DNA from 2 places in the Oceaniradius stylonematis genome. Region 2 is predicted to be linked to the other one. Evidence: riboswitches for the same ligand, from Rfam matches in the RefSeq annotation. Region 2 holds a riboswitch; the other holds the start of a gene.
The links. A riboswitch is a leader RNA that binds a small molecule or an ion and turns the genes downstream of it on or off. The one in region 2 is predicted to bind S-adenosylmethionine.
Positions count from the first base shown of each region.

Region 1: another riboswitch for S-adenosylmethionine. It lies ahead of ACOQOU_RS11065 (O-succinylhomoserine sulfhydrylase); the one in region 2 lies ahead of ACOQOU_RS08185 (homoserine O-succinyltransferase).

Region 1 covers NZ_OZ244994.1:2,240,609-2,255,975, reverse strand. The annotation lists gene ACOQOU_RS11140 (lysine--tRNA ligase) at 1-609, opposite strand, end outside; gene ACOQOU_RS11135 (tellurite resistance TerB family protein) at 781-1,200, shown strand; gene ACOQOU_RS11130 (sterol desaturase family protein) at 1,283-2,125, shown strand; gene ACOQOU_RS11125 (transporter substrate-binding domain-containing protein) at 2,095-2,928, opposite strand; gene ACOQOU_RS11120 (glycosyltransferase) at 3,249-4,397, shown strand; gene ACOQOU_RS11115 (hypothetical protein) at 4,588-4,821, opposite strand; gene ACOQOU_RS11110 (hypothetical protein) at 4,859-5,293, shown strand; gene ACOQOU_RS11105 (hypothetical protein) at 5,290-6,072, opposite strand; gene ACOQOU_RS11100 (hypothetical protein) at 6,071-6,316, shown strand; gene ACOQOU_RS11095 (IS1595 family transposase) at 6,313-7,278, opposite strand; gene ACOQOU_RS11090 (DUF6471 domain-containing protein) at 7,383-7,604, shown strand; gene ACOQOU_RS11085 (hypothetical protein) at 7,601-8,434, opposite strand; gene ACOQOU_RS11080 (glycosyltransferase family 2 protein) at 8,455-9,120, shown strand; gene ACOQOU_RS11075 (ion transporter) at 9,208-10,020, shown strand; gene ACOQOU_RS11070 (2'-deoxycytidine 5'-triphosphate deaminase) at 9,989-11,086, opposite strand; SAM riboswitch at 11,169-11,255, shown strand; gene ACOQOU_RS11065 (O-succinylhomoserine sulfhydrylase) at 11,322-12,512, shown strand; gene ACOQOU_RS11060 (CDP-alcohol phosphatidyltransferase family protein) at 12,520-13,125, opposite strand; gene apaG (Co2+/Mg2+ efflux protein ApaG) at 13,276-13,668, shown strand; gene ACOQOU_RS11050 (efflux RND transporter permease subunit) at 13,672-15,367, opposite strand, start outside.
Region 2 covers NZ_OZ244994.1:1,656,537-1,671,903, reverse strand. The annotation lists gene phaR (polyhydroxyalkanoate synthesis repressor PhaR) at 1-25, shown strand, start outside; gene ACOQOU_RS08215 (hypothetical protein) at 41-487, opposite strand; gene pdxY (pyridoxal kinase PdxY) at 493-1,404, opposite strand; gene ACOQOU_RS08205 (hypothetical protein) at 1,401-1,655, opposite strand; gene ACOQOU_RS08200 (NAD-glutamate dehydrogenase) at 1,787-6,592, shown strand; gene ACOQOU_RS08195 (MFS transporter) at 6,640-8,004, shown strand; gene ACOQOU_RS08190 (GNAT family N-acetyltransferase) at 8,011-8,451, opposite strand; gene ACOQOU_RS08185 (homoserine O-succinyltransferase) at 8,448-9,383, opposite strand; SAM riboswitch at 9,433-9,510, opposite strand; gene ACOQOU_RS08180 (hypothetical protein) at 9,807-10,016, shown strand; gene ACOQOU_RS08175 (3-hydroxybutyryl-CoA dehydrogenase) at 10,041-10,922, opposite strand; gene ACOQOU_RS08170 (L,D-transpeptidase) at 11,022-12,032, opposite strand; gene clpB (ATP-dependent chaperone ClpB) at 12,144-14,762, opposite strand; gene ACOQOU_RS08160 (DUF4167 domain-containing protein) at 14,971-15,367, opposite strand, start outside.

The DNA.
Region 1 (15,367 bases), 580 kb from region 2:
CGAGATCGGCAGGAAGGGGCTGTAGGTTGCCTGCCGCTCCTCCCCGAGCGTCGGCAGCATCACCGCCATGATCTCGTCGAACCGCTCACAGGCGGTCAGCAGAACCGGGTCGAACCGGCCGGAGGTATAATAGTCGGTCGCGCTGGCGAACTCATAGTCGAAGCCGAACGTGTCGAGGAACCGTCGCAGCATGGCATTGTTGTGGTGGCCGAAGCTCTCATAATCGCCGCCGAACGGGTTTGGCACGGCGGTCAGCGGCTTATGCAGATGCGGCTCGAGCGCCGCGCGGTCGGGCACGTTGTCTGGGATCTTGCGCATGCCGTCCATGTCGTCGGAAAAGCACAGGAGCCGCGTCGGCACGGTGTCGCCGGTCAGGACCCGAAACGCGTGGCGCACCATGGTTGTGCGCGCCACTTCGCCGAACGTGCCGATATGCGGCAGGCCGGACGGACCGTAGCCGGTCTCGAACAGGACCGTCTCCGGATAACCGGTCTTCTCATAGCGCTTGATGATCTTGCGCGCTTCCTCGAAGGGCCACGCCCTGGACTTGGCGGCGGCTTCGGCGATGGCCGGATCGAGATCGGCGGGCGGCAGCGGGGCGGCGCTCATGGCGGTTCCTCGGCGGACAATGGCGGCGGAAAGCCGGTTCAATAGGTCATGAAGACGGCAATGGGAAGTGGGCCGCCGGCGCTCAATGCGACAAAGGGCGGGCCTCTTGCCGCTTGCGCTGCCGGAGCGGCAAACATACAGACGGAGCGACACGAAACAGGAAATCGAACGATGGCGAAGATCGATGAGGCCCGGGCGCTGATCTACATCATGGTCACGGTGGCGGCGGCGGATGCGCGGCTGTCGGATCGCGAACTGAACCGGATCGGCGTGATCACCGACACGCTGCCGATCTTCGAAGGCATCGACCGCGATGTCCTGGTCGAACAGGCCAACAATTGCACCGCCATACTCGAGGAGGAAACCGGCCTCGAGACGATCCTGACCATGGTTCACGACACGATCCCGCAAAGACTGTACGAGACCGCCTATGCGGTGGCCGTCGAGATCGCCGCCGCCGACCTGCATGTGGAGCAGGAAGAACTACGGTTCCTGCAGATGCTGCGCGATGCGCTCGATCTCGATGCGCTGGTCATCGCCGCCATCGAACATTCGGCGCGGGTGCGCTTCCGGCTGCCCTCACAATCGTAAGCGGCGGAGCGAAACGCTCACGCCATTGTGCCCGATGGCCGCGTTGACCGGCGCGCGGCGACGCGCCATCTGTTGGCTAGTGATGGAAAACGAACCGCAAATACGTCTGGCCGCCTTCATCGCGATCTTCGCCGCCATGGCCGCGTTCGAATTGTGGGCGCCGCGGCTGGAACGGCCGGAAATGGCCGGCGCGCTGAAATCGCGCCGCTGGTTCGTCAACCTGTCGATGGTCGTCATCTCGTCGGTCTGTCTGCGGATCATCTTTCCGGCAGCGGCCGTCGGCACAGCGCTTTTTGCAGAACAACAGGGGTGGGGCCTGTTCAACGCCACCGGCGTTCCGGTCGTCCTCGCCGGGCTGATCGCCTTCATCGTGCTCGATTTCGCGGTGTGGCTCGAACATCTGGTCAGCCACAAATGGCCGCTGCTCTGGCGCATCCACCGAATGCACCATTCGGACCAGGGGTTCGACCTGACGACGGCGCTGCGCTTTCATCCGCTGGAGATCGTCATCTCGATGCTCTGGAAGGCGGCTGTCATCATCGCGCTTGGGGCGCCCGCGGTCGCGGTGCTGGTTTTCGAGATCGTGCTCAACGGCATGGCGATGTTCAACCACGCCAATGCGCGCCTGCCGCTGAAGCTTGACCGGGTCGTCCGGGCCTTGTTCGTGACGCCCGACATGCACCGGGTCCATCATTCGGTCGTACCGCGCGAAACCGACAGCAATTACGGCTTCAACCTGTCGGTCTGGGACCGGCTGCTCGGCACCTACACCGATCAGCCGGCCGCCGGCCATGACGGCATGCGGATCGGCCTGACCGATTTCGACGGGCCGCAAACCTCCAATCTGGGTTGGGCGCTGCTTCTGCCGTTTCGGTACGGCGGCACGCGGTCCGGTCAGGACCCGAACGGGTCGATCGGGAAGTAGCGGGCGAAAATCTCGGCATAGACGCCGTTCTGCTCGACCGCCCTGAGCGCCGCGTTGACCGCGTCGAGCAGCGGCTGGTCCTGGGCACGGGTGACCGCCACCATGCCATGGCCGAGATGGGTGCTGGACATGTAGAGGCCGGACACGAACCGGCAGCACTGTTCGGAGGCCGGCGCGGCCAGCCAGAAAGACAAGGTGACGCCATCGCCGAAAACCAGATCGGCCTCGCCGCTCCCGAGCGCCGCATAGGCGGCCGGCATGTCGGCAACGGGCACCGGTTCGGTCGCCGGGAAATGCGTTTCGAGCATGGCGGCGTGGGCGGATCGCGCCACGACGGCCACCTTGCGGCCCTCCAGCGCCCGGGCAAAATCGCCGCCGGGCTGAAAAGCGCGGTTGGCGACGAACCGCGCCGGAAACCTGAAATAGGGTTCGGACAGGCCGAACCGAAGCCGCTTTTCGGCGCTCGGGGCAGTTCCGGCGAGAATGACCTCGCCACGGCGGCCATCGAGCGCGGGTTCGAGCTCGTCCCAGGGTATCGCCTGGATTTCACACCGGTCCGTCAGCCCGAGTTCGGCACAGATGGCGCGCGCCAGATCCACATTGAAACCGGTCGGCTTGCGGTTGGCGTCGGCGAAATTGAACGGCGGAAAATCGAGACTGGTCAGAAAGCGCAGGCGCGGAATGCCGGCCAAGTCGGGACTGACGATCCGGTAGCCGGGGTCCCAGATGCGCGGCGGTTCGGCGTGAACGGGTGCGCCCGCGAGCATGGCGAGCCCTGCGGCGGCCAAAGCGGTTCGCGACATCGAAGCAACCCGTTCAGGCGCCCACGACACCCCTGGGGTTCCGGCGCGTAAATTGAAAATATCCCGAAGCATTGCTCTCAAACACATCGTCGATATAGTGCCGTTTATTCTTTTTGCTTGTGTATTAAAGGCGGCGTGCGATGGAAGGTGTTCTGGTTCAATCCGTCGAACGCCGTGGAGACCCGCGCAGCCACGGCCCTGCTCCCGCGGCACAGCCCCCTCCCCCGGATCAAACGGCCGAAACCGACGGCGATGTCTTGTGCCCGTCCTGCGCGTTTCTTGCGCCGATCGGGTTTCCAGTCAAGCGGATGCGCCAGGCGATGATGCTGGCGGCCAAGAACGGAACGGTCGCGGGCACCGAGCTTCTGGCGCATGGCGCCATCACACAGGAGGCCTACTACCGGACGCTGGCAAATCATCTGCAGGTGAGCTTCGTCGAGCCCGGCGATATCGCGATGATCATGAACGGGCGAGACGGCTCGCTCGAGGGCGTCAATGTCCGGGCCAATCTCATCTGGTGCCAGTTGCGCGACGGCCGCACGCTGCCGGTGACCGCGCCCGATCCGCGTTCCGTCGAAACCCTCAGCGTGAGCCTGGCATCAAACGGTCTCCGGCGGTCGTTTGCTCTGACGAAGCCCGAGACGTTGCGTACTCTTCTGACGCGGAAATACTGGCCGCTGCTGCTGGAAACGGCGACCCGCAAGCTGGCCTATGACGAACCTGCCATGTCGGCCCATGCCGGCGCCCGCTTCTGGCAGGGCGTCGTCTCCGCGCTGCTCGTTTTGGGCGTTGCAGCCGCCTTCGCCACACGGCCGGGCATTGCCAGCACCGCACTGCATGTGGCGATGTCGACGTTCTTCTTCAGTTGCGTGCTGCTGCGGCTTCTGGCCGTCCTGACCTTCCGGGCGCCGGCGACAGCACCTCTCAAACGCATGGACCCGCGTACCCGGCCCGACTATTCGGTCCTGGTCTGCCTCTACAAAGAGAGTGCGGTCGTTCCCGATCTCATCGCCAGCCTCAAAACGATCGAATGGCCACGCTCCCGGCTGCAAATCCTGCTGGTGTGCGAAGACGACGATGTCGACACGATCGATGCGCTGGCGCGGCAGGAGCTGCCACCGTGCTTCGAGATCGTTCGCGTTCCGCCGGCACAGCCGCGCACCAAGCCCAAGGCGCTCAACTACGCGATGATGTTCGCACGCGGCCAGTTCATCACCCTATACGATGCGGAGGACCGCCCGCATCCCCGGCAGCTTGAGGAAGCCTGGCAGACCTTCCTTCAAAGCGACGAGTCGGTCGGCTGCCTGCAGGCACCGCTGGTCAAGGCAAACACAAGCCGCAATGCGCTGACCGCGCTTTTTCATCTCGAGTATGCGGGCCTGTTCGGCGGGCTGATGCCGTGGCTCGCGCGCGTCGGCAGTCCGATCATGCTGGGCGGCACGTCAAACCATTTCCGCGGCCTTATGTAGCAAGCGCACCAACACCAGACTACGGCCAGAGCGCTGATTCCCCTACAATTCACCTAGAGGTGCATCATGACCCGTCATTCAGGGAATCCGTCAGATTTTGTTTCCATTGGGCGTCAGCCTCTTTCTGCCGGCGCTCCGTATCGGCCATCGCCTCGCGAACTAGCTCTTGTGCGGACTTACCGTCGCACACTTAAAGAGCGTGGCGTAGCTCGGCTACCGCTGCCGAAAGGCCGGCTTCCCGCAATTCTTGAATGGTTGCGCCTTCATGAAGATTGACGCGCACCCTGATGTCGATGTTGTGAGAAACGTCCGTCCCGTCATTGAGAGTATCGTCGCGGGAAAAGCGCATCTTGACCCAAGCCATACGCTCGTCGTTGGAGACAAACATTTCGTCAAAGCTGAAATAGTCTATTCCGAGCGGCATATCTTCCTCCCTGCTAGTCCAACGACAGGCTAGCACAATGAGACCTGCCCGCACTGACACCTTCGACCACACCATATCGGGCTTGCTGACCAAGCGCGCCGATCTGTGGAACGAGGCGCAATCCATCCGCGACCGCCTAGCCGAGATCAAGAACGATATCGACGCACTGGACCGCACGCTAGGCGTGCTCGGCTATGACGGCGATCTGGACGCCGCCATGCCCCGCCAGAAGCGCCATGTCGTGTTTGGCAGGGGTGAACTGTTCCGGGCCTGCATGGACGTGCTGCGCCAAGCTGACGGCCCGATGACCTCACGCCAGATCGCGCAGGAGATCGTCTCACAGAGCGGTCAGGACGCCAGAGACAGGCGATACGTGTCCGATCTGACCAAACGGGTAGGAAAGTGCCTGCGTGCGTCCGATGCCGCGCGCAAGGCTACGGACGGCAAGGGGAATGTGGTGTGGAGCGTCTAGTTTTTTGCGCGAATTGACGCTCTCGGTTCGATTGTATCCCAAAGCCGGGCAATGTGATCACAGGCGGCACGGACAGCGCGGACGCGGGCGGCATGATCGCTGGTCGAAAAATCGATGCGTTCGCCGGTCCTAATGTCCGCAACGAAAGAAGTTGCTCGATCAAAATCGGTTGGCTGTTTTTCCCAGCTCATTTCAGCCATGGCGAGCATGTACCTAGCCATCTCACGACGATGCTCGCCTCTGGCGCGGCGGGTTTCTTCCATCTGGCACGCCGCTGGGTCGGGTGCCTTTTGTGGCCGGAAGAAGATCACACCAACAGCGCCCGACTGTCCGCCGGTGCGCACAATCAGGTCAGGCTGGACGGTCACCAGAACACCGTTTACATCCAGAGGCGAAAACCGCTGTGATTCTTCCAGCTTGAGAGACTTGAGGCCGAAGGCATTCTCAGCACGCTCGAAAAGCTCAATGGTTTCAATGCAGCGAAGGGATTCCTCCCGGCCCTTCGGTGTGATAGAAGTATCTCGCGAGCGCTGCGTTAACGCTTCCTTTGCCGCTTCGAGCACATTCTTGTTTCGGTACGGGTCAGCGTTGTAAGCCCGGATGGGGCGCAATGCACCGGAATGCGGCGTCACCACTGGCGGGGTCGAGTAGCGCGAATTGTGGAGGACTGTATCTTGCTGATCAGCTTTCATGATCAGGTACTCGGCAAGCGCGGCGGCAGATATCTTCGGCGCAACACGCTCGCGGACCTTTGGGTGCAGCTTGTAGACCTTCGCCATGGATATTGACCTTTCGGTTCAGATTGATGGTTCGCGTACACTCTGGCTGACAGAAGTATCGCGAGAAACATTCTTCGGGCAGGGCCTCGAATCACTGGAGAATGACAGCGGCCTTTTTGTCGTGCTGGAAGATACCACAACAGGCGCATTTGACATACTTGCCAAAGCCGCTTCGCCGGCGAGCGGTGTGGATTTGCTCAACCTTTTCGCCCGAATGATTGGGCCGCGCTCCGTTCCGACCTAAGAGGCTGCCCGCTGCCAATACCCCTTCCAAGCCCGGCTGACCGGCGATGTCAGCGCGTTTTCCAGTAGCCCGGCGGCATTCGCACCGTTGCTGTTACGACGGTTGTCCTCGCACCACGCGGCATGGTTGGCGTACTGATAGAGGTACTGCGGCGACACATGGTGATGCTGGCCGCTGACCATGCGACGCAGGCGGGAAAAGAAGCTCTCGACCCAATTCGTGTGCTTGCCGTGATCGCTGTAGGCTTCGCTGTGGTTGACGCGCTCGACCTGCCAGCCCGCATGCAGCATGTCCCAGTGCGAGGCTTCATCGGCTGACACGATGGCCATACGGTCAATGTGCTGCTTTGCCAGTTCGACGCCACGGGCTTCCGACAGTTCGACAAAGGGCAGTGTGCGGCCACGGCGCTCACGCATGGCGACGACGACGCGGCGCTTGCCGGTCTGGTGCTTGGCAAGGCGACGGTCCTTGCGGTCCTTTTTGGCGTTGGCCGGACGGATTTTGCCGCCAAAGTATGCGCCGTCCATCTCGACTTCGCCTTGCAGGATTTCGCCTGTGTGCACGTCCTTGGCCATGGCCTCGCGCAGCTTGTGCGCCATCACCCATGCGGTCTTGTACTGGACGTCCAGATCGCGAGCCAGTTGCAGGGCCGACACGCCTTTGACCGCGTTCACGAAGATGGCGATAGCGCCGAGAATGTCGGTGAAGTCCAGCTTGCGGCTGGCGAAGATCGTGCCGGACGTGACGCTGAATTGGTGATGGCACGCCTTGCACTTGAATTTGCGGCGGGTGCTGATCGAATACGTCTCGGTGCATCCGCAACGGGGGCACACGGCCTTGCCGCCGGTGTCCTGCCAGCGCAGCTTGCAGAACGTCTCATAGGCCGCTTGCTCGCCAGCCTTGTAGATCGCCTTGAGCGAGAGGGTGCGGGCTTGAGCCGAGAGAAGGAAGTGCTGTGCCATTCGTACTATCTCCGATACCTTTCGTATCGTACATAGTACGTTGACGTACTGCCTGCAATACCCTAAGTCTCACAAATGATACCTTTTTGCGTATAGGTGAGACCATGCCGGAGCGAACGGACTGGGAAGCGAAAGCATCCAACCTTTTGAAAGCCGAATTGAAACGGAAGGGAGTGACCTACGCCCAGCTTGTCGAGAAGCTGTCTGAGATCGGCGTTGACGAGAAAGAAGCGAACATCAAGAACAAGCTGTCACGGGGCAAATTCACGGCAGCTTTTATGTTGCAGTGTTTGGCGGCGATAGGAGAGCGCGAAGTTCGGATTTAGTCATCGTCGGGCAGGTCAACGACTTGGTGAACATGCGTGACGGCGTAGGCCACAACTCGCGTTCCAGACTTCCGGACATTTGCATCTACGACAAAGCCCTTTTTGTAGACGTTATCGGGCGCATCCCTGATCTCGGTTTTGATGATCTGTTCTGCGCCCGCAGAGGCGTAAACGAGCGCTTTCGGTTTATCCGATATCTCAGGAATAACCACCAGTTCTCCCGTTGATTTGCCGACATCCGCGCCTGATTTGCGGGACCGCTCGAAAACCATGAGAACGCGGGAAAAGTCCACATGTTCAATTGCGTCCAACGCCTTCTTTTGCTCGTTTAGCGTTTCGACGGCCTTCCGCCCTTCACTCGCATCGAAAACAATCTCTAGCTTGGTGTTCTTTTCGTTCTTGTCATAGGTGACGCTCTCAATCGTCATCTTGCCGCCGTTGTCGTTAGAGACAGCACGGATGGTTTCGCCAATTTCTTTGATATCGGATTTGCTGCCATCTTCGATGAACTGGCCGGAAATCAGTTTGCGGATACGCTTGCTGAACAGCGCTCCAAAGCCCATGACAATTAGTGCGCCATCCATGATGCCAATTAGATCGGGGATGTTCGGAAACAGGTCGGCAACGACCGACCCATGACGCACTTCCCTGACATAAAGGCGGGCGTTTCCCTTTAGGTCGGGATGATGGCGCTTCAGGTATGCTTCAAACTGGGCGCCAACCCCCGCAAACATTGCCGCGAAGTCATTGATCTCAATCGGATCACGCAAATCAAGCGTAATCGTGATGTAAGCTTGCCCCTCATTCATTCGCTGAGAATAGCTAGTCATGTTCTGTTGTCACCATTTCTTTGGGCTTACGAGCTAGCGCTTGGTGCGCTTGCTACATAAGACCGCATTTCCGCCGGCATGCGCTGGATCAGGTGGGCCGCTGGGACCCGTTCAACGTCACCGAAGACGCCGACCTGGGCATGCGGCTGTGGCGCGGCGGCTACCGCACGGCGATGATCAGCCGACCGACGCTGGAAGATGCGCCGCACACATTGGGCGCCTGGCTGCCGCAGCGTACGCGCTGGTTCAAGGGCTGGATGCAGACATGGATCGTGCACACGCGAGAGCCGGCGCGGCTCTACCGCAACATGCATCTGCGCGCGTTCGTGATCACACAGCTGCTTCTGACGGGCACCTTCGTCTCGGCCCTGCTGCACCCGCTGGTGCTGGTCAATGCGGTGGGGCTGAGCATCTGGCTGACCGTCCAGTCGCCCGATCCGGCCTATATGAGCCTGATCGCCTGGATCGACTGGCTGATGATCGCCGCAAGCTATCTGGCGTTCGGAGCGCTGTGCTGGCTGGCGACCGCGCCGGAGGAGCGAAGCAAGATCGGTTGGCGCATTGTGCTGATCCCGGTTTACTGGATGGCGCAGTCCGTCGCCGCATGGCGCGCGCTCGTCCATCTGTTCAGCCGACCGTTCGAATGGGAAAAGACACCGCATACGGCACACCAGAGACAGGATTGACGCCGGTAGCGCCCGGACCCGTTTCAAACCGCCGCGTGCAACCGTATATAGGCGTCACCTTCATTCCGATTCCGGCCGGTGTCTTCCATGCAGTCCCTGAAATCGTTCGTTGAAAGCCAGCGCTTTGAGCGCGCGATCATCATCCTGATCATCATCAATGCGATCACGCTGGGCATGGAAACATCGCCCGCCCTGATGGATGCGATCGGGCCGGTTCTTCTGACGATCGACCGGCTCATCCTGGCGGTGTTCGTCGTCGAACTGATGATCAAGTTCGCCGTCTACCGGCTCGACTTCTTCAAAAGCCCGTGGCGCATCTTCGACCTGATCATCGTCTCGATCGCGCTGATCCCCGCCGCCGGTCCGTTCTCGGTGCTGCGGGCGCTGCGCATCCTGCGCGTGCTGCGCCTGATCAGCGCCGTGCCGTCCATGCGCCGCGTCGTCGGCGGGCTCCTGACCGCATTGCCGGGGCTCGGCTCGATCGTGCTGCTGCTGATGCTGGTCTTCTATGTCTTCTCGGTGATGGCGACCAAGCTGTTCGGCGGCGAGTTTCCGCAATGGTTCGGCTCGATCGCCGCTTCCGCCTATTCGCTTTTCCAGATCATGACGCTGGAGAGCTGGTCGATGGGCATCGTGCGGCCGGTGATGGACGCGTTCCCTTGGGCGTGGGCGTTCTTCATTCCGTTCATCGCCGCGACGACCTTTACGGTTCTGAACCTGTTCATCGGCGTGGTCGTCTCCGCCATGCAGGCCGAACACGACGCACAGGCGGCCGACGAGCGGTCGTCGCTGCATGACGAGCAGACGCTGATCCTGGAAGAGGTGCGGGCCTTGCGTGCCGAGGTGCGCGCCATGCGCGCGGCTGACGCTACGGCGCCCGGAAATGCTTCGAAAGCTTGAGGCCCTGCGCCTGGTAGTTTGACTTCAGATCGGCGCCGTAGAGCGCCGACGGCCGGCCGATCATGTGTTCATAGACGAGCCGGCCGACGATCTGGCCGTGTTCGAGAACGAACGGCACCTCATGGCTGCGCACTTCCAGAACGGCGCGGCTGCCTGTGCCGCCCGCCGCCGAATGGCCGAAACCGGGATCGAAAAAGCCGGCATAGTGGACGCGAAATTCGCCGACCAGCGGATCGAACGGCGTCATCTCGGCGGCATGAAGCGGCGGCACATGCACCGCCTCGCGGCTGACGAGAATGTAGAACTGGTCCGGATCGAGGATCAGTTCCTTGCGGTCGCGCACATGCACCGGTTCCCAGAAATCGAGCACGTCATGGGCGGCGGGCTTGTCGACATCGACAAGGCCGGTGTGCCGCTTGCCGCGATAGCCGGCGAGGCCCGATGCGTCGCCTGAAAGGTCGACGGACAGGGCGATGCCGGTCTGCGAAATGTTGGGCGTGTCGCCGGCAACCAGCGTTTCGGCATCGTGCAGGTCGGCGAGCGCGGCGGCGCCAAGCACGGCGTGGCCGATGCGGAAGCGGATCTGTGTCAGGCGCGAGCCGGTGCGTGCGATGATCGGAAATGTGCGCGGGCTGACCTCCAGAAACAGAGGGCCCTCATAGCCGGCGGGGACCTTGTCGAACTCCACCGCATTGTCGGTGATCACGCGGGTGAAGATGTCGAGCCGGCCGGTCGAGCTTTTCGGGTTGGCGGCGGCGGCGATGTCCGCCGGCAATGCCAGGCTTTCCAGCAGCGGCACGATGTAGACGCAGCCGGTCTCCAGAACCGCGCCTTCGGTCAGGTCGATCCGGTGGAGCTCGTATTGGGCGAGCTTGCCGGCAACGGCGTGCGCCGCACCCGGCATGAAGCTGGCGCGCACCCGGTAGGCGGTGGTGCCCAGGCGCAGATCAAGGCTGGCGGGCTGGATCTGGTTGTCGTCGAGCGGCCGCGGCACGATGATCGCCCCGGTCTCCACCAAGCCTTCAATGTCGTGATCGGCGAGGATGCCGCTGTCGCGCCGCGTCATGAAACTGCCTGCCCTGCCCCAGTGCGGCGGCACGATGGCCAGCACCGCCAATTGACGCAAGGCACGCGGCCCTTTATGGACAGCTTATTGACGTGGTGATTTGGCCGGCCGGCTTGCAGCCACGGGAGCGCGCTCCCAAAACTCGCTAAAAGGCCGAGGATTTGCCGGATATTTGGACGGCAACGACCCGGCTCATGGCGGCATGAGGCCGGGATTTTTGTGTGGGGTGGCTGCCATGGCCGACGAGAGGCAAGATCTGAAGCCGGCGACACGCATGGTGCATGCCGGGACAACACGTTCGGCCTTCGGCGAGACATCCGAGGCGATGTTCCTGACGCAGGGCTTTGTCTATGACAGCGCCGAGGCGGCCGAGGCGCGCTTCAAGGGCGACGATCCGGGCTTTGTCTATTCGCGCTATGCCAACCCGACCGTCGAGATGTTCGAACAGCGCATGTGTGCGCTCGAGGGCGCCGAAGCGGCGCGCGCGACGGCCTCGGGCATGGCCGCGGTCGCGGCCTCCATCCTCTGCCAGGTTTCGGCCGGCGATCATGTGATTGCGGCACGGGCGCTGTTTGGCTCGTGCCGGTGGATCGTCGAGCAGTTGCTGCCGCGCTATGGTGTCGAGACGACGCTGGTCGACGGCACCGATCCCAAGGCCTGGGAACGCGCGGTCAAGCCGAACACCAAGCTGTTCTTCTTCGAAAGCCCGACCAATCCGACGCTGGAGATCGTCGATATCGCCCATGTGGTTGCGGTGGCGCGTGCCTGCGGCGCCAAAACGGTGATCGACAATGTGTTCGCCACGCCGCTCCTGCAGAACCCGATGGTGCTGGGCGTCGACATCGTCGTTTATTCGACCACCAAGCATATTGACGGGCAGGGGCGGTGCCTTGGTGGCGTCGTGCTCGGCCCACAGGACTGGGTCGACGAGCATCTGCACGACTTTTTCCGCCATACCGGCCCGTCGATGAGCCCGTTCAACGCCTGGGTGATGCTCAAGGGGCTGGAGACGCTGCCGCTGCGGGTCGCGCAACAGACGAAGAGCGCCGGCGCGGTGGCGGACTTTCTCGCCGACCACTCGGCAATCAGCCGCGTCGTCTATCCGGGGCGGCCGGACCATCCGCAGGCCAATATCGTGCCCAAGCAAATGAGCGGCGGATCGACGCTGGTGGCGTTCGACGTCAAGGGCGGCAAGCGATCGGCGTTCGCATTCGCCAACGCGCTCGAAATCGTCGGCATCTCCAACAATCTGGGCGATGCCAAGAGCCTGATCACCCATCCGGCGACGACGACGCACAAGAACCTGTCGGACGAAGACCGCGCCGAACTGTCGATCGGCGGCGGCACGATGCGCCTGTCGGTCGGCCTCGAAGACGCTCAGGACCTGATCGCCGATCTGGACCGGGCGCTGGCGGCGGCGGGGTAGCGTACGTTCAGCGCAGGGTCCGCGAGGCCAGAGCAATGCGCGAGACGGCCGTGTAAAGGCAGATCGCGGCGAAGACCCAGGCGATTGCCGCGAACCAGTGCGGCACGAGACACATCAGAACGAATACGGCGATGGTCTCGGTGGCTTCGGCAAGGCCGGTGGTGAAGAAGATCGACTTCTCGCCATGGCTTTCGCTCGAAAGCCCGTGCCGCTCGGCCATGATCGCATAGGCGAGGAAGCTGGCGCCGTTGACATAGAACGAAAAGACCAGAACGGCACCGGCCACCGCATTGGCGCCGGGATCGGCAAGGACGAAGCCGATCGGGATCACGCCGTAAAAGGCAAAATCCAGTACGATGTCGAGATAGCCGCCGAAATCGGTCTTGCCGGTGATGCGCGCGACGGCGCCGTCGAGACCGTCGCAAAGGCGGCTGATCAATATCAGCGCGAGGCCAAGCCAGAACCAGTGCAGCGCGATCGCGCCGGCTGCCGCGACGCCGAGCACCATCCCGGCGACGGTCACCTGGTCGGCGGTCGCGCCGGCGCGCGCCAGACGCGCGGCAAGCCGCTCAAGGGCGGGATCGAGCTTGGACCGGAGCGTGCTGTCGAACATGGCGCATGGATCGGTTGAAGCGAACGGTCCCGCCCATACGACACTTGTCCTCCAAGGTCACCATCATCACCGGGCAGCGATCATCACGCCGACTCACTTTCGCGTGCCCGCGCCCTTTTCCGGCCGAACGTGTTTGGCTAGAGTCGGCGCATGTATCGCGAGACGACAGACGGGATCGAAGTGACCGTGCGGCCCGACTTTTTGGACGAGGAGTCTGAGCCGGACGACGGCCGCTGGTTCTGGGCCTATACGGTGGTGATCGCCAACCATTCCGAAGAGACGGTGCAGCTCGAAAGCCGCTACTGGCGCATCACCAATGCGCTGGGCGCGGTGGAGGAGGTGAGCGGTCCCGGCGTCATCGGCGAGCAGCCCGTCCTGTCTCCCGGCGACAGCTTCCAATATACCTCGGGATGCCCGCTGAACACGCCGTCGGGCACGATGGTCGGTCACTATGTGATGCGGCGGCAAAGCGGCGAGCGGATGCGGGCGCGCGTTCCGGCCTTTTCTCTGGACGTGCCGAACGTCGTGCGGACGATCAACTGACGATCATTGACCGGCCACGGGCCGCGGCAGGCGCCGCCGGTCGCCGTAGAGCGCGACGAGCAGGTTGCGGATGTCCTCGCCGATGCCGATGAAGACCGGCACGAGGAACAGGACCAGCACCGTCGCCGTGGCCAGCCCGAACACCATGGTGATCGCCATCGGCATCAGGAACTGGGCCTGAAGCGAGGTCTCGAACAGGAGCGGGATCAGGCCGCCAATGGTGGTCAGCGACGTCAGAAGGACGGCGCGAAACCGGTCGCAACTCGCATTGATGCAGGCTTCGCGGATCGCTTCGCCGGTCTTCAGCCGCTCCTCGAGCCGCGAAACCAGAATGATGGAATCGTTGACCAGAATGCCCGACAGGCCGAGCAGGCCGATCATCGACAGCATGGTGAGCTGATAGCCCATCAGCCAGTGGCCGACCACGGCGCCGACGACGCCGAACGGGATGATCAGCATGACCGCGAACGGGCGGAAATAGCTGCCGAACACCCAGGCCAGGATGATGTAGATGACACTCAGCGCGATCAGCGTGCCGAAGCCCAGATCGGCGAAGGCGTCGCGCTGCTCCTGGCTGCGGCCGCCGAAATCATAGTCGATGCCATAGGTGCGGGCGATGGCGTCCAGAGCGCCTGACGAGACAAGCTGGTCGACGACACCGTCGGTGGTGTTGACCGCCGCATCGATTTCACCGGTCACCGAGATCGTCGTCTGTCCGTCCTGACGCTGGATCGCCGAGAAGCCCTGCTGCTCGCTCAGCGTGACGATTTCGGTCAGCGGTACCAGATCGCCCGATGGCGCGGTCAGCATCATGGCGCGCAGGGCCGCCGTCCCCTGGCCGTCCATGTCCTGGCTGACGCGGATTGCCACTTCGTCGTCGCCGCGCGCAAAGCGCCGCGGCACCATGCCCTCGACGGAATTGCGCACCTGCGTGCCCACCTCGTCGAGGGTGAAGCCCAAGGCCGCCGCGCGCGGCGTCAGCGTCATGATCAGTTCGGGCTTGCCATAGGGCAGATCGTCCTCGACGCCCGTGACGCCGGGGATGGCCGCAACGATTGCCGTCACCTCGACGGCGGCTTCCTTGAGGACGGCAATGGAGGAGCCTCTGAGCTCGACATCGATGTCGGCTCCGGGCGGACCGCCGCGCGACTGGCGCACCGCGAAGCGGCGGACGGACGGAAGCTCGGGCGCCTCGGCCCGCCAGGCGCGCACGATCTCCGGCGTACGAATGGTGCGCCGTTCCGAGATGGTGAGCTGCACCTTGATGCGGGCGAGATTGTCGCCCTGCGAACGGCCGGACGAGCCAAGCGTGACAAACACCGCCTCGATCAGCTCTTCGCCATTGTCGCCGGTCAGGTTCGCTTCGGCGCGGCGCAGCGCATTCTCGAACTCCCGCACGGCCATGATCGCCTCGCGTTCCGGCGTGCCCGGATGCAGGATGATCGAGCCGGATATGTTCTCGGACTCCGGCGAGGGGAAGAAGACGAAGCCGACATGTTCCCCGGCGCGCAGGCCCCAGGCAAAGACCATGACGAGACCGACCGCGATCGCCATGGACACATAGCGCCAATTGTAGGCCAGCCGCACCAGCCAGGCGAACGGGCCCTGCCGGATCCAGTTGAAGCCGGCGTCGAAATTGCGCCGGAACCAGCCATCTTCGGGCATTTCGTCGGCGTCGAAGGTGCGCCGGTTGCGGCCG
Region 2 (15,367 bases):
GCGCAGGCTGGACAAGTTGGGCTGACCGGACAGCTCGGCTTCAGAAGCCCGCGCAGTCGTCGGCGATCTGTTCGAACAGGGCGTTGACGATCAGCCCTTGCTCGATGGCGAAGGTCTCGCGGTTCAGCACTTCATTGTCCGCAAAGCGGAAGCAGACCGTCGCCGACACGCTGCTCTCGTCAAAGCCCGGCTCGATCCGATGGGCGACGGTGCCGCCGGCGACCGCATCTGCCCACACATCGAGACTTTCGAGATATTCCTCGCGCGTCTGCGTGATGCCCAGATCGCGCAGGTCGATCACCGCGCCCTCGGCCAGAAGCGTGCCTGCCCGTGCCGCCATGGCCTGGGCATCCTGTCCGGGCAGGAGGCTCGCATACCAGCCATTGACCGCTGCGACCGCGTCCACCTGACCGGCGTGGGCGGCCGATAGGCCGCCGGCCAGCACCATGACCAGGCTGACAATGCATCCGCTTTGCCGTCGTCGCATCTCGTTCAACCTCCAATCGTGATGTCTTCGGACCGCCGCCCGACGGAACGGACATCGATGTCGGACACCGGCTCGGACAGAAGGGCGGCATCGGCCGCCAGGGTCAGTTCATCCGCTCCGCGGGCACGGGTGTTGGCAAGCACGTCATGCACGGATGCCGTCGCCCGCCGCAACGCCTCCAGATGGCCGCGCCCGTTGACAAGGTGCGCCAGAAACAGCGCTGCGGTCAAATCACCGGTGCCGTTCGGCGCGCGGTCGAAGGCGGCGTGTTCGGCAAGATGGGCGGTTTCGCGGAGGACGAGCAGGTTTCCGGTCATGCCCGGCTGCGCGGCGAACGCGCTGGTCACCAGCACGGCAGGCGGGCCGAGCGCCCGCGCGGCATCGATGATCGCCTCATTGTCTTCAAGCACGCGGCCCGAAAGCCAGGCCAGTTCGAACCGGTTCGGCGTCGCCAGATCGGCGACGGGCACCAGCGTGCCGGCGATGGCGCGGGCGACCTGCCCGGACACGTAAAGCCCGCTCTCGTCGCCGATCACCGGATCGCAGGCGTAGACCAGATCGGGCCGCACCGAACGCAGCGCGGCCACCGATGCTGCAATGGCCGCAGCCTGGCCGGCATCGCCCAGATAACCCGAAAGCACCGCGTCGATCTCGCCGGCGAACGGACCGTGGGCGAGATCGGCCATGAAACCGGCAAACTGGCGATTGTCATGGACGATCCGCGTCGCCGGTCCATGACCGGGATGCCAGGGCAGAAGGACGGTCGGCACGGCGATCACAGGGTGGCCGAGGGTCTCGATGGCGAACACCGCCGCCCGGTTGCCCACCGCGCCGCGCGCCACATGGCTTGAGATCACGGCGACCGAACCGGGCTGACCGCCCGATCGCACGTCCGCTTTGTGCGCGGTGCCGCTCATCGCGTCAGATACGCAAGCAGCCATAACGCCAGACCGATGAAGGCGATCACCGAAAGGGCGCGGCCGACCCGCCGGCCCCACACTTCGACCGGATCTCCGCCCTCGGCCTCGGCCGCCGTCAGATGGTCGCGCGCCTTGCCTGCGGCGCGCACGAAGGATGAGCGGCCGACGATCTCCGATTCGCGTTCGACGCGCTCGATCACCTTGCGCGCTTCCTCTTCGCGCGCGTCATGTGGAGGCTTGCTGCTCATCGACCCGTCCGTCGCGTGGCGTTGCCCGTGTGGCGTGCAATTTGTGCTGCAAACTGCAATCGCGCTGTTATGGTGACGACCTAAACGCCAACAGAGCGTGAGTAAACGAAAATCGCGGACGGGATGGGGACATGGCAAAGGCATTGAACGCGGCTTCGCGGCGTAAACTGGCCCGAATCGCGGACCGGATCAGCGACAAGGCCAAGGTGCTCGCCGAACACCTTCTGCTCGATGCCCATGGCGAGGACATGGCGGTCCTGTCCGACGACGTGCTCGCCGGCGCGCTGAAACTGGCGGCATCGGCGGTCGCCGATCATCGCGCCGGCAAGTCGATCGTCCGGACCCAATCGCTGCCCGACGGTCCCGGCCGGCATTGCACCGTGATGGCGATCGTCAACGACAACAAGCCGTTCCTGTTCGATTCGGTGCTGGGCGAAATCAATGCCGCCTCGTCGACGGTCGAGTTCGTCGTCCATCCGGTCCTGGAGGTCCAGCACAGCAAATCCGGTTTCGAGATCATCGACAAGTCGCGGCCGGGCATGGCGCTCGAATCGACGGTGCGCACCAGCGTGATTTCGGTCGTCATGTCGGGTCTGGACGACCGCGCCGTAACCGAACTGGAGGCGGGCATCATCGCCACGCTCGGCCAGGTTGCCGCCGCCGTGCGCGACTGGCCGGTGATGCTGGATCGGCTCGATGCGATCGTCGCCGAGCTTCACGATGGCATCCTGCCGGCGCGCAAGGGCGATGTTGCCGAGGCGCTGGAGTTCCTGCACTGGCTGCGCGACGACAATTTCACCTTCCTCGGCATTCGCGAATACGATTATGTCGGCGGCGAAAAGCGCGGCAAGCTGCAGCGCGCGGACCGGCCTTCGCTCGGCATTCTCAGCGACCCCGACGTCCGGGTTTTGCGGCGCGGCGACGATGCGGTGACAACGACGCCTGAGATCCGCGCGTTCCTCAACAGCCGCGATATCCTGATCGTCACCAAGGCCAATCTGAAATCGGTGGTGCACCGCCGCACCTACATGGATTATGTCGGCATCAAGCGCTACGACGAGAAAGGCAGACTGTCGGGCGAACTGCGGCTGGTCGGCCTTTTCACATCGACGGCCTACACGCGTTCGGTGCAGCGCATTCCCTACATCCGGTCCAAGATCAAGGCGGTCCTCAAACGCTCGCATCACGATCCCGACAGCCATTCCGGCAAGGCGCTGCTGAACGTCCTTGAATCCTATCCGCGCGACGAACTGTTCCAGATCGAGGTGCCGGTCCTGACTCGCCACGCCGAGGCGATCGTGGCCCTGGCGGACCGGCCGCGCGTGCGCGTGCTCAGCCGCATCGATGCGTTCGACCGCTTCGTCTCGGTCATCGTGTTCGTGCCGCGCGACCGCTACGATTCCGAAATTCGCGAACGCATCAGCGCGCATATGGCGGATGTCTATGAGGGCCATGTCTCGGCCTTCTATCCCGCTTTTCCCGAGGGCACGCTGGCGCGGGTGCACATCATCATCGGCCGCCGGTCCGGCAAGACGCCGACGCCGACGCAAGCCTCGCTGGAACGCGGTGTCGCGGCGATCATCCGCACCTGGGAGGACGCCCTGCGCGATGCGCTGGCGGCGAAGGGCGCGGCGATCGACAGCGACCGATTCGCCTTTCCGGAAGCCTATCGGGACACGGTGTCGCCCGAGCAGGCCGTGTCGGACATCGGCTTCATCGACACGATCGACGCCGACAATCCGATCGCCGTCGATTTTCTGCGCGACGAGGACGACGCCGACGACCAGGCGCTGTTGCGCGTCTTCCATGCCGAAGAGCCCGTGGCCTTGTCCGAGCGGGTGCCGCTTCTGGAAAACATGGGCTTCCGGGTGATCTCCGAACTGACCTACCGGGTCGGCTGCGCGCCGGGCGAGGGCAACCGGCCATCGTGCATCTGGCTTCACAGCATGCGGATCGAAAGCGCCTCGGGCGCGCCGGTGAACCTGGACGATGAAGGGGCGCTCTTCGAGGACGGGTTCCGGTCGGCATGGGCCAAGGAGATCGGAGACGACCGCTACAATGCCCTGATGCTCGCATCGGGCATGGGGGCGCGGACGATCCGTGTGCTGCGCGCCTACGGCCATTATCTGCGCCAGGCAGGCTCGGCCTACAGCCATGCCTATATGGCCGCCACGCTGGAACGCCATGCCCAATTGACCCGGCAGCTCTACGAACTGTTCGATGCGCGGTTCAATCCAACGCGACAGGCGGACCCCGACGAGGACACGGCGGTGACCGAAAAGCACCTGCTATCGGCGTTCCGTGACGCGCTGGCCGACGTGCCGTCGATCGATGAGGACCGCATCCTGCGGCGGTTCTGCAACGTGATCACCGCCACGCTGAGAACCAATTTCTATCATCCGGAGGCGGACGGCCGACCGCGCCGGACCCTTGCCTTCAAGCTCGATCCAAAGGCGATCGACGCCCTGCCGGAACCGCGGCCGCATCGCGAGATTTTCGTCTTCGGTCCGGAGGTCGAGGGCGTGCATCTGCGCTTCGGCCCGATCGCGCGCGGCGGCCTGCGCTGGTCGGACCGCTCGGAGGACTACCGGACCGAGGTGCTGGGGCTGGTGAAGGCGCAGCAGGTCAAGAACGCGGTGATCGTGCCGGTGGGCGCCAAGGGCGGTTTCCTGCCCAAGCGCCTGCCGCGCGACGGTTCGCGCGACGAGGTCTTCGAGGCAGGCAAGAACGCCTATGTCACCTTTGTCGCCTCGCTTCTGTCGGTGACCGACAATCTGGACGGCGAGACGGTCGTGCCGCCGCCCCTGACCGTGCGCCGCGACGGCGAGGACCCCTATCTGGTGGTCGCCGCCGACAAGGGCACGGCGACCTTCTCCGACACCGCCAACGGCATTTCTCAGGCGCACGGCTTCTGGCTCGACGACGCGTTCGCCTCGGGCGGTTCGGCCGGCTACGACCACAAGAAGATGGGCATCACCGCGCGCGGCGCGTGGGAAGCGGTCAAGCGCCATTTCCGCGAGATGGACAAGGACATCCAGAGCGAGCCGTTCACCGTCGTCGGCGTCGGCGACATGTCCGGCGACGTTTTCGGCAACGGCATGCTTTTGTCAGAGCAGATCAGGCTTATCGCCGCGTTCGACCATCGTGACATCTTCATCGATCCCGATCCCGACCCGGCTGTCAGCTTCGCCGAGCGCAAGCGCCTTTTCGAGATGGGCCGGTCGTCCTGGCAGGATTATGACACCGCCAAACTGTCGCGGGGCGGCGGCATCTACCCGCGCAACCTGAAGCAGATCACCCTGTCCAAGGCGGCCGCAGATGCCATCGGGCTCGACAAGGTCAAGGCGACGCCAAGCGAGATCATGACGGCGATCCTGACTGCGGACGCCGAATTGATGTGGTTCGGCGGAATCGGCACCTATGTGCGCGGATCGGCTGAAAGCAATGCCGAGGCCGGCGACCGCGCCAATGACGCCATCCGCATCACGGCCAGGCAATTGCGCGTCAAGGTCATCGGCGAGGGCGCCAATCTGGGGCTTACGCAGCGTGCCCGGATCGAATACGGCCTGGCCGGCGGGCGGTGCAATTCCGATGCGATCGACAATTCGGCCGGGGTCAATTCCTCGGACCTTGAGGTCAACATCAAGATCGCCTTTGCCGGGGCGCTGGCCGACGGCAGTCTCGAGCGCAAACGGCGCGACAAACTGCTGGCCTCGATGACCGACAGCGTGGCCGATCTGGTGCTGCGCAACAATTACGAGCAGACGCTGACCATAAGCCGTGCCGAGCGCAGGAAGGACGCCAATCTGGCGCTTCAGGAAAGGCTGATGACGTCGCTGGAAGAGCGCGGGCTTCTGGACCGCGCGGTCGAACTTCTGCCCGACGAAGAGGCGCTCGCCGAGCGCCGGCAGGCCGGCCAGGGTCTGGCGCGGGCGGAGATCGGCGTTCTTCTGTCCTATGCCAAGATCGTCCTGTTCGACGATCTGGTGCGGTCGGCACTGCCGGACGAACCTTATCTCGAAGCGGATCTGTTCGGCTATTTCCCGCCGCGCATGCATGGCGATTTCGGCGACCGGATCAGGAACCACCGGCTGCGCCGCGAGATCATCGCCACCGTCCTGGCCAACCAGATCGTCAATCGCGGCGGCCCCTCGGTGATCAGCCGGTTCGAGGACGCGACCGGCATGCTGCCGTCCGGCATCGCGCGCGCCCACGTCATTTGCCGCGACGCCTATGACATCGAGGCGCTGCACGCGGCGATCGACGGGCTCGACAACCAGGTGCCGGGCGATGCGCAGATGGCGATCTACGACGAACTGGCCGAGGCGCTGCGCGGCGCGATCGGCCAGTATCTGAAATCAGGCGACATGACCGGCGATCTCGGCGCTGCGGTCGCCGCGCTGAGCGAGGCGCGCGCCGCGCTCGAGCCGGACCTGCCAAGGATCGTGCCGGACTATCTGGCCAACTGGGCGCAGCAGCGCCGCGAGCGTTTCAAGCAGGCCGGCATGGCCGACGGGCCGGCGCAAAGGCTGGCGCTTCTGCCCGTCGCGGCCGTGACGCCGGACATCATGGCCGCTGCCGCTGCCACCGGCCGGCCGATCGGCGAGGCGGCGAAGGGCTATTTCGACGTGACCAGGAGCTTCCGCATCGGCCGGCTCGAACATCTCGCCCACCAATTGCCGGCGCACGACTATTTCGACGGGCTGGCGCAGCAGCGCGCGCTCGACACGATTCATTCGGCGCGGCTGGCGATCACAACCGCGGCGCTCAAGGGCAACGGCGCCGATCCGTCCGCTGCCGTCGAAAGCTGGGTCGATGCCAACAAGGTGCGGATCGCCCGCGTGCAGGACCGGATCGTCGAACTGACCGATCATGGCGATCTGACGGTCTCGCGCCTGACGGTCGCCGCCGGCCTTCTGGCCGATCTCGTCGGCTGAACCCGATGGCGTAGAACTGTGATGAAAGAACGATACGGGGTAAAGGAATGAGCGCAGTGACCGACGATCTCACCCCGGCGCCGACGGCAAGCCGGCGCGGCATCTGGAGCTGGATGCTGTTCGACTGGGCCGCGCAGCCGTTCCACACGCTGATCATCACGTTCGTCTTTGCGCCCTATTTCGCCGGTCAGGTGGCGGCCAATCCGGTGGACGGGCAATCCGACTGGGCGTTTGCCGCCACCATCGGCGGCCTTCTGATCGCGTTTCTGGCGCCGGTTCTCGGTGCACTGTCGGACGCGACGGGTCCGCGCAAGCCATGGATATTCGGGTTTTCGGCGATTGCCGCCGTGGCGGTCTTTTCGCTGTGGTTCGTCACGCCCGATCCGGACCCGGCCAACATCACGCTGGCGCTGGTCGCGTTCGTCGTCGCGCTGATCGGTTTCGAGTTCGCCGCCATCTTCAACAATGCGATGATGCCGGGCCTTGTCGGACGGGACAAGCTGGGCAGCCTTTCGGGCAACGCGTGGGCGCTCGGCTATGCGGGCGGCCTGATCTGTCTGATCGCCATGCTGGTGCTGATGGTCGCTTCTCCCGACAGCGGCAAGACACTGGTCGGCCTCGATCCGATCCTCGGTCTCGACCCCGCGCAGCTTGAAGGGGATCGCGCGTCCGGACCGCTGACGGCGATCTGGTTCGTCATCTTCATCATCCCATTGTTCCTGTTCACGCCGGATACGGCCCGCCGCATCGGGGTGAAGAACGCTGTTTCCAAGGGCCTGCGGGAACTCATCGACACGATCCGCACCCTGCCGAGACATCCGAGCCTTTTCGCGTTTCTGGGTTCGTCCATGTTCTATCGCGACGCGCTCAACGGTCTCTACACGTTCGGCGGAATCTATGCAGTCGGTGTCTTGGGCTGGTCGACGATCCAGCTTGGCGTCTTCGGCATTCTTGCCTCCGTCACGGGCATTTTCGGTTCCATCGCGGGCGGCTGGCTCGATACGCGGCTCGGCACCAAACGGGTCGTCACACTGACCATATTGGCGCTGATCGCGGCGAGCGCGCTGGTGATCTCGACCACCGAGACGCATGTGCTGTTCGTCGCCGTCGCCGAGGGATCGAGCGTACCGGACATCATGTTCTACTGCGCCGGAGCGCTGATCGGCGCGGCCGGCGGCGCGTTGCAGGCCGCATCGCGGCCGCTTCTGGTCGATCAGGTGGAGCATCCCGAACGGATGGGCGAAGCGTTTGGCCTTTACGCGCTGTCGGGTAAGGCGACCGCGTTCCTGGCGCCGCTCGGCATCTACATCTTTACCGAACTGTCGGGCAGCCAGCGGATCGGGATCACGCCGATCCTGATCCTGTTCGTTGTCGGGCTTTTGCTGCTGATCCCGGTCCGGTCGCGGACGTGACGGGCTCTAGCGCTGGTACTTGATGAAGGGCGTCAGCGTGGCGATGCGGTCGTAGAGCTTGCGCGCGGTGGCGTTGAAATCCTGCGTCATCCAGTAGACCGACGGACAGCCGGCCGCATCGGCCTTTTCATAGACCGCCTCGATCAGCGCGCGGCCGACGCCGGTGCCGCGCACGTCCGGGTCGGCGTAAAGATCCTGCAGATAACAGACATTGTCGGTGCGCCAGCAATGGCGGTGGAAGATGTAATGGACCAAACCGGCAGGCTTGCCGTCGACAAGGGCGACCAGACCGTTCGGATCGTAGAGTTCATCGCCCAGAAGGCGGGCCCACGTCGTTGCATAGACCTCCTCGGAGACCGACGACTCATAGAACTCCAGATAGGCTGTCCATAGCGCGCGCCACGCCTCATGATCACCTTGTTCGAGCGGACGGATGGTCAGGCTCATTGGGCGGCCTCCCGGTCATGGCCGATCTCGGCGAGATCGAACGAGGTGGTCTGGTAGACCTGGTTGATCCAATTGCCGAACAACAAGAACGCATGGCTGCGCCAGCGGTTCAGCGGCGTGCAGGCCGGATCATCGCCCGGATAGTAATTGTGCGGCACGTCGATCGGCGTGCCGCTGGCGACATCGCGCTCATATTCCTCGGCGAGCGTGGTTGAATCATATTCGATGTGATTGAAGATGTAGAGCCGGTTGGCAAACGCCTCGTGCAGCAGGCATAGGCCCGTTTCGGCCGATTCCATCAGCACTTCGAGCGATCCGTCCGCCGGCAGTTCGTTGCGGCGCACTTCCGTCCAGCGCGACACCGAAATCTGGAAATCGTCGGAAAAGCCGGCGAGATAGGGCGAGGCGGGGCTGAGGTTCCTGTGCCGGTAAACGCCGAACGCCTTGTGCGGGAGCGTGTGCTTGGGCACTTTGTGGAAATGCCAGGCGGCGGCCATCGCACCCCAGCAGATAAAGAAGGACGAATGCACGTGCGTCGTCGTCCAGTCGAGGATCTGCTCCAGTTCTTTCCAATAGGTGACCTCCTCGAAGGGCAGCGTCTCGATGGGCGCGCCGGTGATGATGAAACCGTCGAACTTGCGGTGACGGACATCCTCCCAGGTCTCGTAGAAGGAGATCAGATGGTCCTCGGACGTGTTCTTCGACTTGTGGTTGCCGATCCGCACTAGCGTCAGATCGACTTGCAGCGGCGTTGAGCCGACAAGACGGGCGATCTGCGTTTCCGTCTTGATCTTGTTGGGCATCAGGTTGAGCAGGCCGATCTGCAGGGGCCGGATGTCCTGCCGCGTCGCCGTCTTCTCGTCCATGACCATGACACCCTCGCGCAGCAGCGTGTCGCGGGCGGGCAGGGCGTCCGGGATCCTGATCGGCATCGTCTCAACTCTCCAAACAACAAAAAACCGGCGGCGAAACATCGCTGCCGGTCCAACACATTCGGCCCTTTAGCGACTTGTTTAACGTGGCTGCAAGCCGACCGGCCAAATCACCACGGACGCCATTCCTAGACCCGCAATCGGTCAGCGTCAAATGCGTGGCGCGCTGTGCAATCGGTCACACCTGTCGTCGGATGGGCATGCCAAAAGGGTGCAGCCGGTAGTTCGTTATGGACCATGACGGGCTGTCTCCCCGGTGTGGGTGCACCGCTCTGCCCTTAATGCCCCAAGGGCGGGGCGGTGTCCTGCGAACGTTCCGTGCAATGCAGGAATTTTTGTGCGGCGCACAAAAATTCCTTGATTTGGCCATCGATTTGCTTAGCCTTGAGCGTATCCGGGAGGGCACATGCAACGGAGACTGTCATGGCGACCGGACACGCATCGTCAAATGTCATCACCTTTCCCGGGCAGTCCCGCTTTCGCGCGCCTGCCGCGCGGACTGCCGGCCCCATTCGTCAAGGCGGCTTGAGGGGCGCGCTCGCCGGGCGCCTCGCCCGGCTGTCGTCGCTGCGCGATGCCGGGCTGCCGCAGCGACCGGACGTGCCGAACGGCAGCGTATCACCGCTTTATTGAACCGGACGGACCGCGTCCGGTCGGTCAGCGTGTCGGGACCGGCGTCTCGCCGCGATAATCGTAGAAGCCGCGACCGCTCTTGCGGCCCAGCCATCCGGCCTCGACATATTTCACCAGAAGCGGACAGGGGCGGTACTTGGAATCGGCCAGCCCGTCATGCAGCACCTGCATGATCGCCAGACAGGTGTCGAGACCGATGAAATCGGCCAGTTCGAGCGGACCCATCGGATGGTTGGCGCCCAGCTTCATCGCCGTGTCGATGGCCTCGACCGATCCGACGCCCTCATAGAGCGTGTAGATCGCCTCGTTGATCATCGGCAACAGGATGCGGTTGACGATGAAGGCGGGAAAATCCTCGGACACGGTCGACGTCTTGCCGAGCCGGTCCACATAAGCGCGGGCAAGGTCGAACACCTCGTCTGCGGTGGCGATGCCGCGCACCAGTTCGACCAGCTTCATGCGCGGCACCGGGTTCATGAAATGGATGCCCATGAAGCGCTCGGGCCTGTCGGTGGCCGCGGCCAGACGCGTAATCGAGATCGAGGAGGTGTTGGACGCGATCAGCGCTTCGGGCTTCAGGACCGGGCACAGTTCGACGAAGATCTTGCGCTTGACCGCTTCGTTTTCGCTCGCAGCCTCAATAACCAGATCGCAGCCGGAGAGCCCGTCCATGCCGCCCGCCACCGAGATGCGGGCGACGATCGCATCGCGATCGCCGGACTGCATGCGGCCGGCATCGACGGCCTTCTGCATCTGGGTCTTGAGCCTGTCCAGGCCCGCCTGTGCCGCCTCCAGGGAGATGTCGGCGATCACCACATCATAGCCGGCCGCCGCCGAAACCTGGGCAATGCCGCTGCCCATCTGGCCCGCACCGATCACACCGATCGTTTCCAACTGTTCGATCATCGCTCTCATCCCGCTTTTCTTGTGTTTTGGCGGAAGTGTGCGGTTGTTGCGACGCAATGTAAATCATTGCATCGCACCAAACCGGCGCCTTGCGACGTTTCAGTCGCTTATTGTGACTTTCACGCCACGGCGCACCAGACGGGCCAGTTCCAGCGCGTCCCAATTGGTCAGCCGGATGCAGCCGACACTCTCGGCAAGGCCGATGCGCGAGGGTTCAGGCGTGCCGTGAATGCCGTAGGTGGGCTTTGACAGGCCGATCCATGCATTGCCCACCGGTCCGTTCGGCCCCGGCGGCAGAAGCACCAGACCTTCGGCCAGACCCGGCTGGGCCGATCCGCGCGGATCGTAGGTGTAGCGCGGGTCCTGCGCCTTGTTGCGCACGGTGAAGCTGCCCGTCGGCGACGGTGTGGCGGCCGAGCCGATCGATGCGGGATAGATGGCGACCAGCGCCCCTTCGGCATCGAATGCGCGCACTTGCCGCGTCCGCTTGCCGGCTTCGATGCGCGCGATGCGCCGTTGCAGGTCGCGTCCCGGATCGGCGACGGTGATGATGGTGCCGACACGGCCGAAATCGGCATCCGCGTTCAGCGCGGCCAGATAGGCCTCGTCCATGTGAAACCGCTCGGCCAGCATTTCGCGCGTATCGCGGAACCCGATCTCGGCAAGGCTGGCCTGATGCACGTAGAGATGCGGGATTTCCGGCGTGAACGGCCCGGCAATGTCGTCGGCGGTGATCGCATACGTCCGGAACGCGTCACCGCCAGTGTTCGCGAGGGCGTCGGCGATGGCCATCGCGTCGCGCGTGCCGGCGATACCGTCGCCGGCCGGGTTCGTCCGCAGCACCGAAAAGGCGGCGCGCAGGCGCGGCGTGTCGCGGCCGTCGATGACACCCGGGGAAATGCCGAGCCGATCCATCAGCACCTGCAGCGCCGCGATGGTCCGGCTGGCTCCGGCGATTGGCGCCGCCACGGGCGATGCCGGGTCGTAGAACTGGCTTCCGCCGATCACCCGGCGGTCGAATTCGTCGCTGGTCGGCGGCATCGCGCCGGACGGCGCGGCAAGGCCGGCCAGAAGCAGCGCGGCGATCGGCAATGACAGGAGGTTCGGCAAGCGGCGGCTCCGGGCGAGGTGTCTCCTATCGCATCGCCCGCCTTGGCTTGCAACGGAAACGCGGGCCGGAAGGCCCGCGCCGTTACTGCATTGTCAGGGAGCCGATCAAGATCAGGCGGCTTCTTCCGCCTGGTCCTCGTTGGCGGCCGACACCGGCTTGAAGTTGAGCCGGTCCGAACCTTCCAGCACCTTGACGAGCGAGCCGTCGGCGATCTCGCCGGCCAGAATGCGCTCGGCAAGCGGGTCCTGCACGTTTTTCTGGATCACGCGCTTGAGCGGCCGCGCGCCATAGGCGGGATCGTAGCCCTTGTCGGCCAGCCACCGGCGGGCGTCCCCGTCGAGCTGCAGCGTGATCTTGCGCTCGGCGAGCAGCTTTTCTAGACGGCCGAGCTGGATGTCGACGATCGCGCTCATGTCGGCCTTCTGCAGCCGCTGGAACAGGATCACCTCGTCCACCCGGTTGAGGAACTCGGGGCGGAACGAGGCCCGCACGACGTTCATGACATCGTCGCGGACAGTATCCACCTCCTGGCCCTCTCCCAGATTGACAAGGAACTCCGCGCCAAGGTTGGAGGTCATGATGATGACCGTGTTGCGGAAGTCGACCGTGCGGCCCTGACCATCCGTCAGGCGGCCATCGTCGAGCACCTGCAGCAGGACGTTGAAGACGTCCGGATGCGCCTTTTCGATCTCGTCAAACAGGATCACCTGGTAGGGCCGGCGGCGGACCGCCTCGGTCAAAACGCCGCCTTCCTCATAGCCGACATAGCCGGGCGGCGCGCCGATCAGCCGGGCGACCGCATGCTTTTCCATGAACTCGCTCATGTCGACGCGCACCATCGCCTGGTCGTCGTCGAACAGGAACTCCGCCAGGGCCTTGGTCAGCTCGGTCTTGCCGACGCCGGTGGGACCGAGGAAGATGAACGAACCGATCGGCCGGTTGGGATCCTGAAGCCCGGCGCGCGCGCGGCGCACGGCTTTCGAGACGGCCTGGACCGCTTCGCCCTGGCCGACGACGCGCTCGGCGATCTCGTCTTCCATGCGCAGCAGTTTCTCGCGTTCGCCCTCCAGCATCTTGTCGACGGGAATGCCGGTCCAGCGCGAGACGATGTGCGCGACGTGGTCCGGCGTGACCGTTTCCTCGACCATGGAGGACGCATTGTTGTCACCGCCCTTTTCGGCCTCTTGCAGCTTGCGTTCAAGTTCAGGAATTTTGCCGTAGGCCAACTCGCCCGCACGCTGGAACTCGCCCGAGCGCTGGGCGATGGCCAGTTCGTTGCGGGCTTCGTCGAGTTCGCGCTTCAGATCGGCGGCGGTGCCGAGCTTTTCCTTTTCGGCCTGCCAGGCGGCGGTCAGTCGCGCCGATTCCTCCTCAAGGCCGGCCAGGTCCTTTTCCAGCGATGCCAGCCGGTCCTTCGAGGCCTGATCGGTCTCGACCTTCAGAGCCTCGCGCTCGATCTTGAGCTGGATGATCCTGCGGTCAAGTTCATCGAGCGCCTCGGGCTTGGAATCCACCTGCATGCGCAGGCGCGAAGCGGCTTCGTCCACCAGATCGATCGCCTTGTCGGGCAGGAACCGGTCGGTGATGTAGCGGTTTGACAGGGTCGCAGCCGCGACAAGGGCGGTGTCCGAGACGCGCACCTTGTGGTGCTGTTCATATTTTTCCTTGAGGCCGCGCAGGATCGACACCGTGTCCTCGACGGTCGGCTCGCCGACGAAGACCGGCTGGAAGCGGCGGGCGAGCGCGGCGTCCTTTTCGACATGCTTGCGGTATTCGTCGAGCGTGGTCGCACCGACACAGTGCAGTTCGCCGCGCGCGAGCGCCGGCTTCAAAAGGTTGGAAGCGTCCATCGCGCCGTCGGCCTTGCCGGCGCCGACCAGCGTGTGCATTTCGTCGATGAACAAGACGATGTTGCCGTCGGCGCTTTGCACTTCGGACAGGACGGCTTTCAGCCGTTCCTCGAACTCGCCGCGATATTTGGCGCCGGCGATCAGCGCGCCCATGTCGAGCGCCATCAACTGCTTGTCGCGCAGGCTCTCGGGCACGTCGCCATCGATGATGCGCAGGGCCAGCCCCTCGGCGATGGCGGTCTTGCCGACGCCGGGCTCGCCGATCAGCACGGGATTGTTCTTGGTGCGCCGCGACAGGACCTGGATGGTCCGGCGGATTTCGTCGTCTCGGCCGATCACCGGATCGAGCTTGCCTTCGCGCGCATCGGCGGTCAGGTCGCGCGCATATTTCTTCAGCGCGTCATAGCCTTCCTCGGCGCTTGCCGTGTCGGCCGTGCGGCCCTTGCGGATGTCGTTGATGACCTGATTGAGCGCAGTCGGCGTGACGCCGGCCTTGGCCAGAATGTCGGCGCTTTTGGCCGACTTTTCCATCGCAAGCGCCAGCAGCAGCCGTTCGACGGTCACGTAGGTGTCGCCGGCTTTCTTGGCGATGTCTTCTGCGGTGGTGAACACCTTGGCGAGCGGCTGGGCGAGATAGAGCTGGCCGTTGCCGCCCTCGACCTTGGGCAGCGCGTTGAGTGCCGTCTCGACACCCATGCGCACATCCCTGGCGTTGCCGCCGGCGCGCTCGATCAGAGAGGCGGCCATGCCTTCCGAATCGTCGACCAGCACCTTGAGAATGTGTTCGGGCGTGAACTGCTGATGGCTCGAGCCGAGAGCAAGCGTCTGCGCGGACTGGATGAAACCGCGCACGCGTTCGGAATAGTTTTCCAGGTTCATGGTCTTGATGTCTCCAATCTTCCCCGCATCCCTCAAAGGCAATGCGCGGCTTCAATCGATGACGGGCCCCCGCCAGGCGGCGAGCCCCTGATGTGATCACGATATGGTGACGGGTTGGGCGCGAATAAAGGGGAAAAGGACGCAAAAACAAACCGGCACGCCCGAGGGCGCGCCGGTTCGCATTGTCATTCGTCGGGCTTGGCGCGGCTTATTCGGCCGCGACCGGCGCTTCTTTGCCATCGGTTTCGTCGCCGGACGATGCCTCGATGTCGGCCGGCTTCTTGCGCGGCTTGCGTGGACGCTTGGGCTTGGCGGGTTCGTCGGCGTTTGCGGTCTGCTGGGCCTCTTCCTCGCGCACCTCGGCGGGGGTTCCGTCGATCACGGGCTGAGGCTGCGCGCCGGCATCGGCCTGGCTGTCACCGGTTTCGGCGGTGGCCCCGTTCTGTTGCTGGCCGTCCTCGGCGTCCTCGTTCCGTTCGTCGCGGTCACGGCGGTTGCGGTTGCGGCGGCCCTGTTGCTGTTGGCCATCGTCGCGTCCCTGCCGGTCATCGCCCGAGGCCTGCTGCGGGTTGTCGTCCTGCTCGTCATCGTCCTCGCGCGGCTGC